Regions from separate parts of the Furfurilactobacillus curtus genome, predicted to be linked through region 3. Evidence: a T-box and tRNA genes for the amino acid it is inferred to sense, from the RefSeq annotation. Region 3 holds a T-box; the other regions hold tRNA genes.

Region 1 (6,066 bases), 120 kb from region 3:
GCTGATCACGACCGACTCAAGGCCCAATTAGAAGACGCTAGGCAAAAGCATCAATTGTTAAGTCAGCAGTTCGATCAAGAACAAAAAAATTGGTATAACGCGCTCAATGTGCAACAGCGAGCTAAAGCGCGAGCAGAGAGTTTATCGGCTGCAAATAGTGATTACGCAGGTTTTTATCAAGGTGTCAAAGCAATTTTAGGCCACCGACAACAATTCCAGGGACTGGTGGGACCAGTGGCTGATTTATTGACCGTGCCACAGTCCTTAACCAAGGCCATTGAAACAGCGTTGGGTGCGCAACTGCAGCAATTGGTCGTTAAAGACGAGCAGACAGCCCGAGATGCGGTTCACTACTTAACGCAACAGCGAGCAGGTCGGGCGACATTTTTACCGTTGACGACGATTCATGGCAGAACGTTAGTTGCATCACAACTAGCGCCATTGCAATCGATGACCGGTTATGTAGGTTTAGCCAGTGAGTTGGTGACTTATCAAGTACAGGTTCGTCCCGTCGTGGACTATTTACTCGGAACGACTGTCGTAGCAACTGATTTAGATGCAGCCATTGCAATTGCCAAGCAGGGTGGTCATCGTTTTCGGATTGTGACCCAAGATGGTCAAGTGATGAATGCGAGTGGCTCGATCACCGGTGGAGCTAACCGTCATCAAACCAGTGGCTTATTGAGTCAGCGAGCGGAAATTGACGAACTTAATCGGGCCATCGATAAAATGCGACAAGAACTTCATCAACAAGAACAGTCGCTGCATGAACGTCAACAACAATTGGATGACAGTGCAACTGCTGGGGCTAAATTACGCGACCAAACCGATCAGGCTGCGGGAACCTTACAACGTTTGCAAGGGCAAGCGACCTTGATTAATGAGCAGCTAACGGTCGCTAAACGGCGGCTAGCCGCGAGCCAATTGGAGCAACAGCAACGTGGGTTAGACGCAACTGATTTCCAAGGTCAACTGACACAAAATCAGTCCAAAACAGCTGAATCAGAAGCCCAGCTAGCTCAACTAACTGAGCAGAGAAAACAAACCCAACAGGACTTGGCCGCATTGAGTGCAGACGTGGATACTAAACGATCACAGCGACAAGAAAAGCAGGAATGGCTAGCGGCTGCTCAAGCCGAATTAGCTGCTAAGCAACGCGACCAAAAACGAGTGCAGACGCAAATTAATGAGTGGCAGCAGCAAGCAGCAGACCTAAGTAGGCAGGAAGCGACATTAACAGACGATCATCAGGCTGCTGGTGCCGATTCGCAAACAACGACCCATCAGCTGAAACAGGCCGAATCTCAAAGAGACACGACTGAGCAAAAAATCAAGAAGGTTAATGACGAACTGACAGGAATAGCCGAGATATTGGTTCAGGCAGAAACAGGTTTAACTCGTAGTCAGGAACTTCAACGAGCTGCTTTGAGCGAAATGAACGATTTTAGTGCCCAACAATCACGTTTAGCAACCTTGCTAGATAATGATTTGACGCAATTGAGCGAAATGTATGGATTGAGCTATGAAGCTGCTACCAAGGCGATGGCTGATTTACCAATTGAAGCGATTAAGAAACAATTGAAATTGCTAAAACGAGGCCTCGACGAGATTGGTGATGTTAACATTGGTGCGATTGATGAATACCAGCGTGTTTCCGATCGTTACGACTTTTTGGCCCGCCAACAGTCTGACTTGGTCACAAGTCGACAACAGTTGGAGATGACTATGGCGGAAATGGACGAAGAGGTGCAAACACGTTTCAAGTCAGCTTTTGATGAAGTGGCAGCGGCTTTTAGCGAAATCTTCGTCAAAATGTTTGGCGGCGGTCAAGCACGATTACAATTGACTGACCCTGATCATTTGCTGACGACAGGAATCGATATTATGGCCCAACCACCTGGCAAAAAATTTCAACGGATGAGCCTGCTATCTGGTGGTGAACGATCACTTACGGCGATCACGTTATTGTTTGCAACCTTAGTTGTCCGCCCCGTACCATTTGCAATTTTGGATGAGACAGAGGCGGCCTTAGACGAGGCCAATGTCAGTCGATTTGCACATTATCTAAGAGACTTCGGTGGTGAAACGCAATTTATCGTGATTACACATCGTAAGGGGACCATGGTGAATGCCAACCTCCTTTATGGGGTGACCATGCAGGAATCTGGAGTTTCAAAGATGGTGTCAGTTTCATTAGACGACTTGGCCGATGATGCGTCATAGCGGTTTAATTGAAATACTAAAATAATCGAGAAAAGTAGGTGATTTGATGGGACTATTTGATATTTTTCGACGACGTAAAAACGATGAAAGTACAGCAGACGCTACTTCAAACTCGGCGAGTGAGACGCCAAGTGCGGTTACATCAGCAAGGGCCGATTCAGCCCAATCGCTTGAGTCGACAAAGCCTGATCGGCAAGTTGAGACGGATTTAAATAGTGATGCAACGGAGGGCATTTCTGAAGTAAAGCCGAATTCAGAAGATATGTCAGAATCAACTGTTAGTCGTGAGTCAGGCAATTCCTCAGCGTCATCGGCAACAAAAATGACGCCAGAGGAAGTTGCCAATACGAACACCTCTTTGACAGCCCGGCAGTCAGTTGCTGATTCATTGTCTGCAGCTGCAAAATCCAGTCATTCTCAGTCTCAAGCGGAAGCTACAGTCGCTGACCAATCAGGGGCGTCTGAGCGTCAGCCGATGACATCTTCCATTGAATCCGTTGTTAATGACACGGTTGAAATGAGCGACGGCTCAGCAGAGACGTCCTCAACAATGGTTGCTGAAGATGATCGTCAGGATGCTGCTGGCAGCAACGAAGGATCGACTTTGAGCCAGGCAACTGATGCAGAACTTTATGATAAAGGACTTGCCAAATCGCGTCGGACTTTTGGCGACCGTTTAAATGCCTTTTTAGCAAACTTTCGAAGTGTTGATGAGGACTTCTTTGATGATTTAGAGGAGACTCTTATTGGCGCGGACGTGGGCTTTAATACGGCAGTGACGATTACTGATCAGTTACGCGATGAAGTACGTTTGAAGAATGCCAAAAAACAATCAGATGTCGAAAACGTCATTATTGAAAAATTAGTCAATCTGTATGACGCAGAAGGTAACGGTGAAGATAATTCGGTTAACTTTGCCAAGAGTGGTCCAACAGTCATTTTCTTTGTCGGTGTTAATGGCGTGGGGAAAACTACGACTGTTGGTAAAATGGCGAATATGTATAAGCAACAAGGGAAAAAGGTCTTATTAGCAGCTGCAGACACCTTTAGAGCGGGGGCGATTGAACAACTGCAAGTCTGGGGTCAACGAGATGATGTCCCAGTGGTTGCCCTGCCTGAAAAGAGTGATCCGGCAGCGGTTGTTTATGATGCTGTTCAACGAGCGAAAGAGGATGATGTGGACATTTTAATGGTCGATACGGCTGGTCGGCTGCAAAACAAGGTTAATTTGATGAATGAGTTGGCCAAAATGAAACGCGTGTTGAGTCGCGAGATCCCTGAAGCTCCCCACGAGGTCTTGTTAGTCTTGGATGCGACCACTGGTCAAAATGCCTTGAATCAGGCTAAAACTTTCGGTGATGCAACTGATGTGACGGGGATTGTTTTGACAAAATTGGATGGAACTGCCAAAGGTGGCATTGTTCTAGCGATACGAAATGAATTACATTTACCCGTTAAGTTTGTGGGATTAGGTGAGCAGGTCAATGATTTGCGTCCGTTTGATCCAAGTGAGTTTGTTTATGGCTTATTTAAAGACCTTATTACTAACTAAATCGGATGAGTAAAACGGTCTCGGCTTTTTAAAGTCGGGACCGTTTTTATAATCAAGTAGATTGTATTTATGTATTTAGCCCGTCTAAGTAGGTAGTTAAATGCACAGCATTATGTCTGCTTTATTGTGCACCGTATAATTTTTTGTACACAATCATGCACAAATCAATGAAACTTCATGCAACTCTATGAAACTTTTGGCAAATAAAAAACGCGTATAAACGTTGGTGTATCAACGTTTATACGCGTTTTGACAAGGTTTTTAAAAACCTATTCGAGTGCCCCTGGCTGGATTCGAACCAGTACTCACCAAGGTGAACAGCGACCTGAACGCTGCGCGTCTGCCAATTCCGCCACAGGGGCATGAAACAATTGAGAACTCTCAACAAAGTAATAGTTTACACGACCGGCTCGAACACGGCAAGCGCTGCCATGAATTTCGTGTAATTATTTTTAAATTCATATTGTGTTGACTTTCATACTATACATCATATAATATAGTCATATTCAAAGTTAGCTAGTTAGGCATGGCTAAATTAAAGTAATGAGGAGGCGGTGGTATGAGTATTCAAGTTAGCAGCGAGTTACTTGATGGCATGGTTCTAGCACTACTAGATCGCGAAGACCTATATGGGTATGCGCTCACGCAACAGATTCAGGTATCAATTTCTGTTTCAGAGTCCACCATGTATCCCGTTTTACGACGCCTGAAAAAAGAAAGTTGGTTGACTACTTATGACCAGCCTTTTCAGGGACGTAACCGGCGTTATTATCAAATCACCGATGCAGGTAAAATTCGACTGGGTGAAATCATACATGAATGGGCGGCTTACAAAATTAGTTTAGACCAAATTTTTGATCCGTCGGCAACGCCATCGACGGATGAACGGGGGGATATTGATGACAAATGAAACATATTTAAGTGAACTGCAGCGGCGTTTGCACGGATTGACAGAAGAAGAACGCGCCGATGTCTTAGATTTTTATACGGAATACATTGAAGATGCTAATTTAACGGATGGTGATGAAATCATTGCTAAGCTGGGTACGCCAAAACAGTTGGCGCGTAAGGTATTAGCAGATTATTCGATTAAAGAAAACGAAACTGCCGAACAAAATGGTGAGCGGCGTAGTCCTCGATCAAATGCGACAATGGTATGGCTGATCATTTTGGCGGTATTGTCAACGCCAGTCACGATTCCGGCGGCGATTGGCATTATTTTAATCCTTTTATTGGTCATCTTCATGGCGATTTTGGCAGTGGGACTGGCAGTTGTTTTAGCAATCACCTTATTAGCAGCTGGAATGATGGTGGCTGGAGTATCGCTATACACTGGTTTTTGGCTGTTGGGCAGTCACATTTTTATTGGGATCGCCTACATCGGCATCGGTTTAACTGGCCTCGGCGGCGCTTTAGTCTTGATGCCATTGTTCTATTACATTGTGCGGTGGCTCATTCAGATGATTGCAAATTTCATTCGGTTTGCCTATCGAAAGTTTAGTAATCGTCGACAACAACCGCGAGGGGGGCAATCTGCATGAAACGAACATTAAAAATTGGTTTAGTTATTTTAGTGATTGGTTTGGTTTTAATGGCGATTGGTGCCATGACACACAGCTTTAAAAGCGTGACCTTTAACGATCAACATCAACCAGAGCTAGTGCACGTGAAGACGTTTGATCGAAAGGTGAAATCATTCAAGGTGCTTGATGCCGATTTAAAAAGCAACCAGCTCCGGATCAAGGAAGGCGATAGTTATCGAGTGCAGGTTCGCAGTAATGCCAAGGCGATGCCACGGGTTACAGTTAAAAATCAACGCTTGGTCATCGAACAAACTAAGAATGATAACGCGACTTCTGGTTGGCATTTTGGGTCCGATGGCAATGATATGATTGAGGGTGGACATAGTCAATTACCTGATCGAACGGTGGTTGTCACGGTACCACGAGGCACAAAATTGGACCAAATTAAATTAGTCAATCAAGGTGGGGACATGCGGTTGACAGATGTTCAAACCAATAAACTGACGATTCACACGAATAGTAACGTCAGCTTGGAACATGCCACGGTCGGCGAAGGCATGCGACTAAGCACTGGCGATGGCAACATTTACTTGCAGCAGATGAATCTCACCAATTCGCAGCTGATAACTGATGATGGTGATGTTGCCTTGAAAGACGTTTGGTTAAATCAAGCGACGGTTCAATTGGCCGATGGGGACTTTCGGATGCGTAATGGCGGAATCACCGGGATTGTAAACGTTAATAATCAGGATGGCGATAATACGGTTG
Region 2 (6,066 bases), 1.9 Mb from region 3:
TTCTTTCGTAATGCATCTTTTGCCACATTATCAGAAGCAACAATGATCCGATCGGGGTTAACGGAACGCGTCCATGCAGTGGCAACTTGCCCGTGCAATAGACGGGAGTCAACCCGCGCCAATACGAACTTAATATGTCCATCGCCTAAGACTGTTCCTGGAGCGATGGCAGCTTTTGGTTGATTGTCATCAGTTGAAGCAGCAGGTGCTGCTGGTACCAATGACTCAGGCTTGGCCTTGACCCCATCCTTAGCCGTTTCGATGATGTGTGCCGCAATTTCTTGCGCCGAATCCATCGTCATTCGAGAACCATAAGCCTCAATCACCATCGGCAAATTCATCCCGGTGACAATTGCCCAAGTATCTTTATGTTCCTCAAAGAGGTTGCTGGCCTGATTAAATGGTGTTCCACCCCAAAGATCGATTAACAATAGCACCTGACTTGGATCGTCAAAACTGGCTACTGCTTTTTCAAATTTGGCATGAACATCATCTGGGCCTTCGCTTGGCAGTAAGGTGACTGTTTGAACATTGTCCTGCTTGCCGAAAATCATTTCACCAGATTGGTAAATGCCTTCAGCAAAGCCACCATGACTGGCTAAGATAATACCTACCATGAGTGTCCCTCCTAAAAATATAATTTGATACCATTAGTTAGTGTGATGATGTATTAGAAGCCATGTTGTTCGAGGAGAGCCATTAAATCCTGTGCGTGGTCTCCGGGCACTTTACGAACTTCCAAAGTAATCCCATCATCATGCAGTTGGTGGAAAGTCTGTGCATCATTCTTACCCACTGCAATTGCATCAGTGATCATTGTTTTGCCATCTGTAAAGCTCAGGCTACCAATGTTAACTGATGCCAATTTGACACCGCTATTTACCGCTCGCAACACGTCTTGTGGTGTTTCAAACAGTAGAAAGGCATGCACGTCATCGAATCGCTCATCAGAATAAATCTCAGCGAGTTTATCGACAGTAATCACATTGACTTTTACCCCTGGCGGTGCCGCCTGAGTAATCAATGTCTTCCGTAAATTATCGTGCGCCACGCCATCAGAAACGACCATAATCCGATTTGGAGCGATGGCTTTTGTCCAAACAGTGGCCACTTGACCATGCAGCAAACGTGAGTCAATGCGTGCTAAGCGGATTTCCATCGTCATTTATTCAGCCCCCTGCTCTAACGAATGTTGATCTAGGTGCTTCACACCAGCCTTAGCAATCTCCTCTAAATGTGGAATAACCGTTTCAAGGGGCTGGTTGCGAACTGTGTAAGCCTCAATTAACATCGCCAAATTCAGACCTGTAATTAGGGCCATTCGTTCCGGCTGTTTGGTAACTAGCCGACTAGTGATGTTAAACGGAGAGCCACCCCACAAATCTACAAGAAACAAAATTTCATCGTCCGCATCGAAACCATCTACGACAGTTTCGAACTTACGCTGTAACTCATCGGGCCCCTCATCAGGTGAAAATGAAACCGCCGCGACTTTTTCTTGCTTACCGAAAATCATATCAGCGGATTCCTTAATTCCCTCAGCGAAGCCGCCATGGCTGGCTAGCACGATAGCGAGCATTGCATCAACCTCCTTTCGCTTGGTCGTTATTCAAAAGTCGTTCATTAATTGCTGACTTATTGACGACTCGGGGATAAGTGTATCATAGCGCAAGTTAACTGCCAAAAAAAGCGCTTCCAGAAAATAATGAAAAATTTTTTGATACTTTAAAAAATGGCCGGATTATAATTGGCAATTAACTCTTCAGCACGTGATTAGCATAGCCTAGTGAAGCGCTTACATCAAGTAAAAAATCGTTGAGCCACTGTGCTTTCGTTTAAAATGGACTAGACAGGTTGATAGAAAGGCATTTTTATGTCATAAAAATTGATCAACTTTTTTGTCTCAATACTCATTCAGAGAAAATCTTTTTCTTAACTTTACTGAAATCCTAGGCGAGCCAAGTCAGCAACTTACAAAACATGGTGAATTTTGGGCCAGTTCTCTTTCTTTTTGTAAGTTGATTTGGTATACTAAATGGTAACTATTACTCTTTGCAACAAAAACTATCATAAAGGAGTCGTGTAAATGGCTAAAAAATCCAAGATCATTAAAGAACAACGTATTGAAGCAACCGTGGCAAAATATGCAGAAAAGCGGGCGACTTTAAAAGCAGCAAAAGATTATGCTGGATTAGCAGCACTGCCTAAAAATGCCTCACCTGTTAGAATTCACCGACGTGACCAAATCGACGGTCGGCCACATGCCTACTTACGTCGCTTTGGGCTCTCACGTCTTAATTTCCGTCAGCTTGCCTTACAAGGCAAAATTCCTGGTGTTCGCAAAGCAAGTTGGTAAGGTCACTTTATACGTAATGAACACCACCAACTCAAATTGTCCGTCAACGCTAATTAACAACCAAAAATGCCAATTTCCTTCTAGACGTTTCTAGAAGGAAATTGGCATTTTTGCTTAATCAACTGTTCATCTAATTCTTTTCAATCATTCATCCGTTTTCGCACTTAAATCAAGACTTGTTCTCAACTCATTGGTCACCCGTTGCTTTTCGCTATGGCCGACAACTTCAAAAGATTGTCCGTTAATCATCTGGCCTTGGCCTTGCATATGGTCGCTACTGATATTTTTAGTTGCTGATCGATAATTCTGAGCTAGCTTAACTAAATCCGAATTTGTCAAATCGGTTTGCGATTGTGAGGAAATCGAATTCAAGAAGCTCGAATTCAGGACCGTTTGGACAGCAATTGATTTCCGGAATAAAGCTTCCACAACCAATCGTTGGCGCGTTTGGCGCCCATAATCTCCTTGTGGATCGTCATAGCGCATCCGCGAAAATTTCAAGGCAGTTGCCCCATTCATATGATAGGTTTGTCCTTTTTCAAAGGTACTCCCCTCATAAGAGAAAGACAGCGGTGATGTCACCGTTACACCACCCACTTCGTTGATGGCCTTTTCTAACCCCCCCATATTTAACAGGGCGTAGTAATCAATAGGCACATTTAGTAAATTTTGAACGGTTTTAATCGTCGTGCCAACGCCACCATAAGCATAGGCCGCGTTAATTTTAGCTGGTGATTCATCTGGATAACCAGCAATATCAGTCATCGTATCCCGTGGCAAACTGACCAGCAACATCTTTTTGGTTTGCGGGTTAATCGTCGCAATCATGATTGTATCGGTTCGTCCCTTATAAGAACGTCCCAGAGCCCCTGTATCAGTTCCTAAAAATAGAATTGAAATAGGTTTTTTTGAATTCAAAACTGCCTTTGTGTCACGCGCTTTGGTAATGCCGGCCGACTTATATGCTTTACTCGTGGCCGAATTAATATTGTGATAGGCAACTGCGCCAAAACCGACAATCACGAGCAACAAGAGAATAATGATCCCCCAAAACCAACGCCATGGATGCCAACGCCGTGTGCCGTGTTGTTTCGGCTGCTTTGGTCCTTGTTGATTTGCGCTTCGGCGTTGCATGCGCGAATCCATATTGTTCTCATTTGGCTGGTTCTTCATCTCATGATCCCCCACGATAATTAACGATTTTGTTTTTTAAACTTCAATTTATTGTAAACCATCAGGCAAACTTTCACATCTCTTATTCTAGACTGAAGCTTTTCTTAAAGGTTGCATTCACCAGCATCGGCTCGACAAAGACCTCAAAGCGAAACAAGCTGAGTGACTTTGAATACTAGCGGAAGCTGACTGGTTGACGTTTTCTGCCAATTAGGCGGCCTTGAGGCACAGACATCAAGCTGGTGTAGCTGGGCAAAAATGGTAAACAACTGGTAAAGTTTGCCAACTTTCATTAGAATTGACTCAATTAAACCAGATTGTGAGGAATTTTACGATGTCGAACCCCTTAGACCAACTCCAACAGGTTTACCAAACGACAAATACGATCGCGTTGGCCACTTCATTTCATAACGAAGCCGACGTTAAAGTCATCAACTTCGTGTGGTTTTCCGACGAACCAACAACGATGTACTTTTCTTCCGTTCGCGGTAGCCATGCCCTTAATTTATATGCTGAACACGCCAATGCATCATTGACAACAATTCCATTTACCGGAACACCAAACAATCCGTTTATCCGCGCCCACGACGTGCACATCGCACCATCAAGCAAAACAATGGCAGACTTGCTTCCTCGTTATCTTGAATTAATTCCTAACTATCAACAAGTGTGGGATGCCATTGGCCCTACATTAGCGGTATATGAAATTCACTTTCAACAACTACATGTCGATCCAGGTCTCGGTCAACCAAAATTCGATCTTGATTTTACTGCAATAAATTAGCAAAACACCAAAAAAGCAGCTTCACCTGAAAACAGGAAGCTGCTTTTTATGCGGCCACCGAGACTTGAACTCGGATGATCGAAGGGATCACAAGATCCTTAATCTTGCGCGTCTGCCAATTCCGCCATGGCCGCATCAACAAGAAAGATTCTATCAAACATTCTCATTGAAGGCAACGGTTGATTTTAATTTGCTGGCAGCGACCTTTAATTAGGTTGCCCACTTAGAGCTGTGGCAAATTGGACTTTTACAGTGTTGTTCACTGTCGATCAGCTTCTAGTACTGTCAGGACCACACCTCGCTCAATCGTAAGATTCTAACCACTCAAACTTTACCCCCACGTTTAAATCAGGGTAAGAACACTTCATTCAATCAGGCGTGATGACTTCGTAAAATTTCAGTTTATTTTGCTACCCAACTTCGCGAACCAACTCGTCTAGCTGGAGACGGCCACCGCAATAACCACAAGCATACCGTTCAAGATTAACCCGCCGATGCCGAATAAATTGGCGGCCACATTTCTGACAATGATAATAATACTGCCGCCCAGAGTGCTTAGATTTCACCGATTGCTTGGGCGTCGGTGCGTAGCGGGAGCCACCAACTTGCGCCAGCAACTGCTTAAATTCATGACTACGATGTTGGTAGGGTAACCCTGCCAACGCAAGGTGATAATGGACTAACTCATGACGAATGACGCCAATCAAAGTTTCTCGATCAAAATCATTAATCATTCGCGGATTGATATCGATATGATGGTCTACTAAATGATAACGGCCACCAGTTGACCGCAAGCGGGCATTAAAAATAGCCTGATGTTTAAATGGACGACCAAAATCCTGCAGAGAAATTTCTTCTACTAGTGCTTGCAAAGCTTCATTTGTCATCTACCTCTCCTTTCCTGAATAGACACAGTGTAATTTTCGCAACTTAATGGTCAATGTAAGATCTGAATTTCATTGCCAATCTAACTCGACCAAAATGCAAGCGTGAGACTTAACACCGAATTGAGAGCGAGCACTAGCGAAAAAGTGAGCATCTTCCTTACTTTGGAAGGTGCTCACTTTATTGCTAGGCACAGCTCTCAGGCGTTTGCCGCACGTTTTGACCATGGCGACGTGGTGCACAAAAGCAACAAATCGCAACGCCTTTTATAAGTCATGGCCCAAACTCACCCGCTAATCAGATCTGATTAAGACATACGCAAGTTGACATCATTTTGACGTTAATTACGCTTGCGTTTGCATTAAAGTTTGCACCAACCGAATAATCCGGTTCATCGCCTCAGTCTGGTCCGTCTCAGCTTGGTCGAATTGTATTTGATCAACTTGATGACTACCCAAATTAACACTATCAGTCATGGCCTGACAAGCAGTGACATAGGTCGTGTAGGCTGTCACTAGACTCCGATGTTTTCCTAAAAAACGAGCCGGCGCTTGCAATTGCTGGAGTCGCTCCTGGAGGCTGCGATAGCGCTCCGTCCCATCTTGAAATTCGGCCTTGATATCCGCCAGATTCGCCGCGTCAATCTGATCCAAATGTGCTTGATCAAGCGCTTCACGTAACTTCGTATAATAAGGCTCTAGTCCTTGTTGAATCGTTTGTGTTTCTTCGATCACCTGCGAAAGCGTTCGCGCAAATGCTATCATTAAATTCTTTTTCAAAAGTCTTACTCCTGTCATCAATCAAATTAGTGACGGCGTGACGCCATCCGCTGGAACAATTTTACCACTTCCACGATCAAAATCATGGC
Region 3 (6,066 bases):
ATCATCGACAAAATTGGAAAGACAAATACAGCTAACGTCAATGATCGCAGCACTGGAATCACATTAGGGTCCCCTGTCGTTAACAAGTTAAGTGGTGCAGCTACCCACAAAATCACAGCGGCAATAATGCCCGTAATCAAGGAAAGCAACATTCCACGTTTGAACAAACGAAAACCAATTCCATATTCGTTGAGTGCATTATAATGAGCAATCAATTTTGAAATAGCCGCTGGGATACCTGCTGTGGAAATCATCAGTACGATCGAGTAAACATTGTAACCCTTAGAAAATAAGGCATTGGCTTGGTTATAAAAGCTGCCAAACCAAATCACCCAAGGGATAATGTATAACGCACCTAAGATCCGCGAAGTGATACTAGCAGCCGTCATCCAGCCCGTGCCACGCAAAATCTGTTCTTGGTCAGAGACCGCGCCAGCTTCAAAGCCTGGCTTTTCAACAATTGCGGCTAGATCTTCCTCAGCTTCTGCAGCATTTTGAACAATCGGTGTCGCTGATAACTGTTCATCAGGTAACGAAGACATCCTCGCCGGTTTAACAGTGGATTCTTCAAATGGCTGGTCAACTGATTTATCGACCACTTGGCGCTTTGGCTCAACTGATTCTGATGCTGATCCAACGTTCCTGGCGTTGCTATTTTTAGCATCATCCAGCCCATTCATTGAAGCACTCACTAATGCTTCAAGTGGAACCGGTCGTTCAGTCTCAGCCATTGACGTTGCCGGTGCGATTGACGCCGATACATCTTCGCTAAGCATTTCGTTGGCCACACTCGCTTGGTCAGCTGACATTGTGTTAGAAGCCATTGGCTTACTAGCAGATTCTGGTGACAGTGAACTTGTAGTGGTCTGTGCTTGGGTCGCACTGGTTTTTTCTTCATTATTGGTGACCGCTGATTGCCTCCCACCCTCATCGGCCGTTGATTGACCAGCCGAAGTCCTTAAATGGAAAAGGCCCATCAAACTATTAAGGGTTCTTCGCCGCCGAAATTGTTTACGCGTTGGCAACGGTTGATCTTCAGTTGGTGTTGGATCTTTCTTTGACATAACAATCTCAATTCTAATTAGAGTCAGGTTCCATTGAAGTTATAGTGTACCGCGACTAAGCCAATGATGACACGAAAAAAATCACCTTTAGTAAAATCACAATTAGTTACACAGCCTATTCATTATACGAAGTTTCATTGACCAATTTCAACGATAATCACATGACAGAATCAGTTAAAATTCACAACAATGCCAGCGCTATTCAATTTCAAAAACGGGCGCGATCACCTGAAAAACCGATGGTCACGCCCGTTCATTAAATTCAATCGTCACTAAAAATTAATTAATTAGCGACCACATTGACAATTTTGCCTGGCACAACAATCGTTTTGCGAACAGTTTTACCAGCCAGTGCCTTCTGCATATGTTCATCGGCTAAAGCCAACTCACTTAATTCTTCGCGACTGATGTCTTTGACCACCGTCACGTGGCTCTTCACTTTACCATTCACTTGAAGCACGATTTCCACCGTTCGTTCCACTAATTTTGCTGGATCATACGTTGGCCACGGCTGATAAGCGATGGTTTCTGATTCATTGAAGTAATGCCACAGCTCTTCAGCAAGGTGCGGTACTAATGGTGCTAACAATTTAATTAAGCCTTCCATGTAAGGTACAGGTAAATCATCCACTTTATGCGCTTCGTTCACAAAGACCATCATTTGTGAGATGGCGGTGTTGAAGTGCATGCGTTCATAATCCTCGGTCACTTTTTTGACCGTTTCATGATAAACCTTATCGAGTTGGCCATCGTTAATTGTCGTGACCCGATCACGCAGATGATTGTTATCATCAATCATCAGTCGCCATACCCGTTGTAACCACTTGTAGGCACCATTGATGCCATCTTCACTCCATGGTTTAGATTCTTCCAACGGCCCCATAAACATTTCATACAGCCGCAACGTATCAGCCCCATATTTGTCTACAATATCATCTGGGTTGATCACATTACCTTTTGATTTAGACATCTTCTCATGGTTATTTCCGAGAATCATCCCTTGATTGACTAACTTCTGGAATGGCTCTTTGGTCGGTACCACGCCCAAATCATATAACACCTTGTGCCAAAAACGTGCATACAGCAAATGTAAAACTGCGTGTTCAGCACCACCAATGTAAAGGTCAACTGGAAGCCAATACTTTAGTTTCTCCGGATCGGCAAGCGCATGTTGATTGTGCGGATCGATATAGCGTAAGAAATACCATGACGAGCCAGCCCATTGTGGCATCGTATTCGTATCCCGTTTACCATGGCGACCATTTTTATCCGTCACATTGACCCAATCTTCAATGTTTGCTAGCGGACTTTCACCAGTCCCCGATGGTTCAAGTTGGTCTGTATCTGGCAACGTTAATGGTAATTCATCTTCCGGCACTAGGGTAGTTTCCCCGTCATCCCAATGAATCACTGGAATCGGTTCGCCCCAGTATCGTTGGCGGCTGAAAATCCAGTCCCGCAAACGGTAATTAATCTTCTTACCGCCTGCCTGATGTTCCGTCAACCAATCAACCGCCGCACCAATGGCAGTTTGTTTATCTAAGCCATCTAAAAAGCCTGAATTTATGTGAATCCCATTGCCAGTGTAAGCTGCCTTCGTCACATCGCCACCTTCGATAACTGGTTTAATTGGCAAGGCAAATTTTTTAGCGAAATCAAAATCACGTGTGTCATGAGCTGGCACGGCCATAATCGCACCAGTCCCGTAAGAAGATAGCACGTAATCAGCAATCCAGATCGGCAATCGTTCGCCATTAATCGGGTTAATGCCATAAGCACCGGTGAAGACGCCCGTTTTATCTTTATTCAAATCCGTCCGTTCCAAATCCGATTTGGAGGCGATCTGTTGGCGATACTCACTGACCGCGGCCTGCTGACCAGCTGTAGTGATTTGGTCAACCAAGTCATGCTCAGGCGCTAAAACAAGATATGACGCACCAAATAGGGTGTCCGGCCGAGTCGTAAAGACTTCGATTTTCGTTGCATCGGTTTGATCAGCGATCTCGAAAAACACACTAGCACCTTCTGAGCGACCAATCCAATGACGTTGTTGTTCTTTGATACTTTCGGGCCAATCCAAATCATCTAAATCGTCTAGCAAACGATCCGCATACGCTGTAATTTTCAAAACCCATTGCCGCATAGGGACCCGATAGACGGGATAACCACCACGCTCCGTTTTACCATCGATGACTTCTTCATTGGCGACGACAGTTCCACCCATAAAATCAGGCGCCCAGTTCACCATAATCTCATCTTCATAAGCTAAGCCGCGTTTGTAAAGCTGCTCAAAAATCCATTGTGTCCAACGATAATACTCCGGATCAGTCGTATTGATCTCGCGATCCCAGTCATACGAAAAACCAAGCGACTTGACCTGCTTGCGAAAAACATCAATATTCTGATCAGTAAAACTTTTCGGATTGTGGCCGGTTTTTAACGCGTATTGCTCAGCTGGTAACCCAAACGCATCCCATCCCATCGGGTGTAACACATTGAAGCCTTGCATCCGCTTAAGTCGGCTCATTGCGTCAGTTGCGGTATACCCTTCTGGATGACCAACGTGTAATCCTTGCCCCGAAGGATAAGGAAACATATCCAATGCATAATATTTAGGCTGATCTACACCATCTTTAGCCTTAAACGTATGGTTTGTTTCCCAATATTTCTGCCACTTTTTTTCAATACTACGATGATCGTATGGCATAGTAGCCTCCTTATACAGTTCGTTAACGTTGCCCAAAAACCGTGAACTGGCAGTGGAATTCGATGTCCGCCGACTAAAGACAAGATTGCTCGACACAAAAAAAAGTCCTATCAACTGCCTTCAAGCAGTTGATAGGACGGAATTTTCCGCGGTACCACCTATCTTTTATCAGGCTTACGCTCCCTGACAACCCTCAAAGTCGATAACGCCGACCTGCGAAAACGCCTATAACCTAGCTTCAGCATTTTTGGCTTTAGCGGTGAGTTCAACATTGGCCCTAAACTGACTTGCACCATCCGTCAGCTCGCTTTATTAAAGCCATCATTTACTAATCCGCACCCGTTAACTGTTTAAAAGAATGGTCTTAGCATAGCAGTTCAAACTAGGAAAAACAAGCGCGTTTTGCTCGAAGTAAGGCGGCGACTTTAGTGAGTTTACCATCTTGTACTAGTGTTAATTTAGCTTTAGATCAAATGGTCACAATGTCGTTCACAGTCAGCCAACCTGAACTTTTCAATCAATCTCAAGGCGTGAACCATGTTATAATGAACAACACTCACTTCAATTAATCGGTGGTGATTCTCTATTAATCAAATAACCTCAGTGCGCTGGCAAAGATTCCGCTGGTTGATCGTTAGTCTCGGTTTGCTACTCTTTTTCATTTTGCTAACCGGAGTTCTGCTACGAGCACCACTGCTACTCACATTCGACCAAACATTGACTCACTTAATTCGCCAACCTGTCACGCCTGAGCGAACCTGGTTTTTCCGTAACATCACTCGGTTAGGTAATGTTAAGTTTACATTGGTGGTGATGATCATCTTCTCACTAGGTCTGTGGTGGCGACAAAAACTGCAAGGGGCCCTCTTCTTCGCAATTAACGTGGGCGTCTTGGCATTAGTGGTGAACACGCTCATCAAACACCTTGTTGCCCGACCACGGCCACTTATTTTGCATTTAGTTGCGGCCGGCGGCTTTAGTTTCCCCAGTGGTCACGCCATGAATGTCACTTTGATGTATGGGTCCCTCATCATCTTATGTAACTTATACGTTGATCGTTTTGCGCTACGGGCCGTCTTTAATGCGTTGTTAACCTTACTGATCATCACGATTTGTTTAAGCCGCGTTTATCTGGGTGTTCATTTTCCAAGTGATGTGGTTGCTGGCGCCAGTCTCGCGCTAGCTGAACTCCTTATCTCTCGCTATCTATTCTTTGGCCCGCGCAGTGTATCGGCGATTCGACTTAACTAAATGAACTGGATAAACTGATAAAGCCTCCCAAATTTGGGAGGCTTTATTTTTAGGCCCAGAATGGCCCAATCTTCAAACAATCACTTAATATCTTAACGTTTAAACGGCCAAATCAGGATTCCACGTGTTGCGGACGATCCAGCAGATTCAAAACCCCAGCTAGGATCACTAATATCAACGCAACGATGAAGACGTGACGCACACCACTACCCATAATTGATCGTAGTGTTGGTAAAATTTTTGCTGGTAATTGCTGAGCCGTTTCCGGATTAATCAGCGCGTTCAATTGACTGAGCTTGACTCCCGGGTGGGTGGCCACGCCGTGAGCCAAGCTGGCATTCATCACAATTCCATAAATAGCGAGCATTACTGTCTGAGACAGACTTCGTGCCAGCGTATTAAACGAGGTCGCCATCCCGATATTAACTGGATCGACTAAATGTTGGCTCGTTACCGTTGTCGTCGTAATACTAATTCCAAAACCAACCCCTAATTCAGCAGAGACCACCAAAAAGACCCAAAAAGCGGTTTGGGAAGGTAAAAGAACCAACGCAATGGCACCGATTAAAACAATGCCAATGCTAATGCCTACAATGCGCTGTGGTGTTAACCTTGTAATGACGCGCCCCGTAATAAAAGATCCCACGATCCACATCACGGAACTAGGTGTCACGGCAAAACCTGCTTCTGCGGCACGTAAACCCAGTAGGCCTTGCGTCCACGTCGGAATATAGACGTTAAAACAAATTAAGAAACCGGAAATCAACGCCGCCACTGCATTTTGAACGACAAAAGTCCGTTCATTAAACAGTTGTAAATCAATAATCGGATCCGCTGCCCGCTGCTCTTGCCAAATAAATAGTCCCAGGGCCACGATCGCCATCATGAAGACACCAACAATTAGCCAAACATTGTCAGTCCCATCACCGCTCATTTGAAAGCCGATCATCAAACCCAACAACGCCACGGATAACCAGAGACTGCCAAGCACATCAAGGGGTGCGTCTGCCGGCTGTTGCTTGGGTTCGTGTAAAAAAATCATGA

Evidence for each region. A T-box is a leader RNA that pairs with one kind of tRNA and senses whether it is charged. The one in region 3 lies ahead of leuS (leucine--tRNA ligase), so its partner is inferred to be a tRNA-Leu.
Region 1: it has a tRNA-Leu gene. The T-box ahead of leuS (leucine--tRNA ligase) is inferred to sense a tRNA for this amino acid. The anticodon was not compared.
Region 2: it has a tRNA-Leu gene. The T-box ahead of leuS (leucine--tRNA ligase) is inferred to sense a tRNA for this amino acid. The anticodon was not compared.

Annotation. Positions count from the first base shown of each region.
Region 1 covers NZ_BAAHXU010000001.1:169,797-175,862, forward strand. Annotated here, with positions in the region: gene smc (chromosome segregation protein SMC) at 1-2,223, shown strand, start outside; gene ftsY (signal recognition particle-docking protein FtsY) at 2,270-3,775, shown strand; tRNA gene ACYQ0Y_RS01015 (tRNA-Leu) at 4,054-4,137, opposite strand; gene ACYQ0Y_RS01020 (PadR family transcriptional regulator) at 4,335-4,685, shown strand; gene ACYQ0Y_RS01025 (DUF1700 domain-containing protein) at 4,675-5,316, shown strand; gene ACYQ0Y_RS01030 (DUF4097 family beta strand repeat-containing protein) at 5,313-6,066, shown strand, end outside.
Region 2 covers NZ_BAAHXU010000001.1:1,920,611-1,926,676, reverse strand. Annotated here, with positions in the region: gene ACYQ0Y_RS08980 (PTS sugar transporter subunit IIB) at 1-617, opposite strand, end outside; gene ACYQ0Y_RS08975 (PTS sugar transporter subunit IIB) at 671-1,165, opposite strand; gene ACYQ0Y_RS08970 (PTS sugar transporter subunit IIA) at 1,166-1,579, opposite strand; gene rpsN (30S ribosomal protein S14) at 2,087-2,356, shown strand; gene ACYQ0Y_RS08960 (LCP family protein) at 2,501-3,529, opposite strand; gene ACYQ0Y_RS08955 (pyridoxamine 5'-phosphate oxidase) at 3,864-4,313, shown strand; tRNA gene ACYQ0Y_RS08950 (tRNA-Leu) at 4,363-4,447, opposite strand; gene ACYQ0Y_RS08945 (SprT family protein) at 4,724-5,200, opposite strand; gene ACYQ0Y_RS08940 (hypothetical protein) at 5,543-5,977, opposite strand; gene ACYQ0Y_RS08935 (cation-translocating P-type ATPase) at 6,004-6,066, opposite strand, start outside.
Region 3 covers NZ_BAAHXU010000001.1:53,987-60,052, reverse strand. Annotated here, with positions in the region: gene ACYQ0Y_RS00425 (putative polysaccharide biosynthesis protein) at 1-1,064, opposite strand, end outside; gene leuS (leucine--tRNA ligase) at 1,348-3,771, opposite strand; T-box leader at 3,901-4,117, opposite strand; gene ACYQ0Y_RS00415 (phosphatase PAP2 family protein) at 4,375-5,022, shown strand; gene ACYQ0Y_RS00410 (MDR family MFS transporter) at 5,135-6,066, opposite strand, start outside.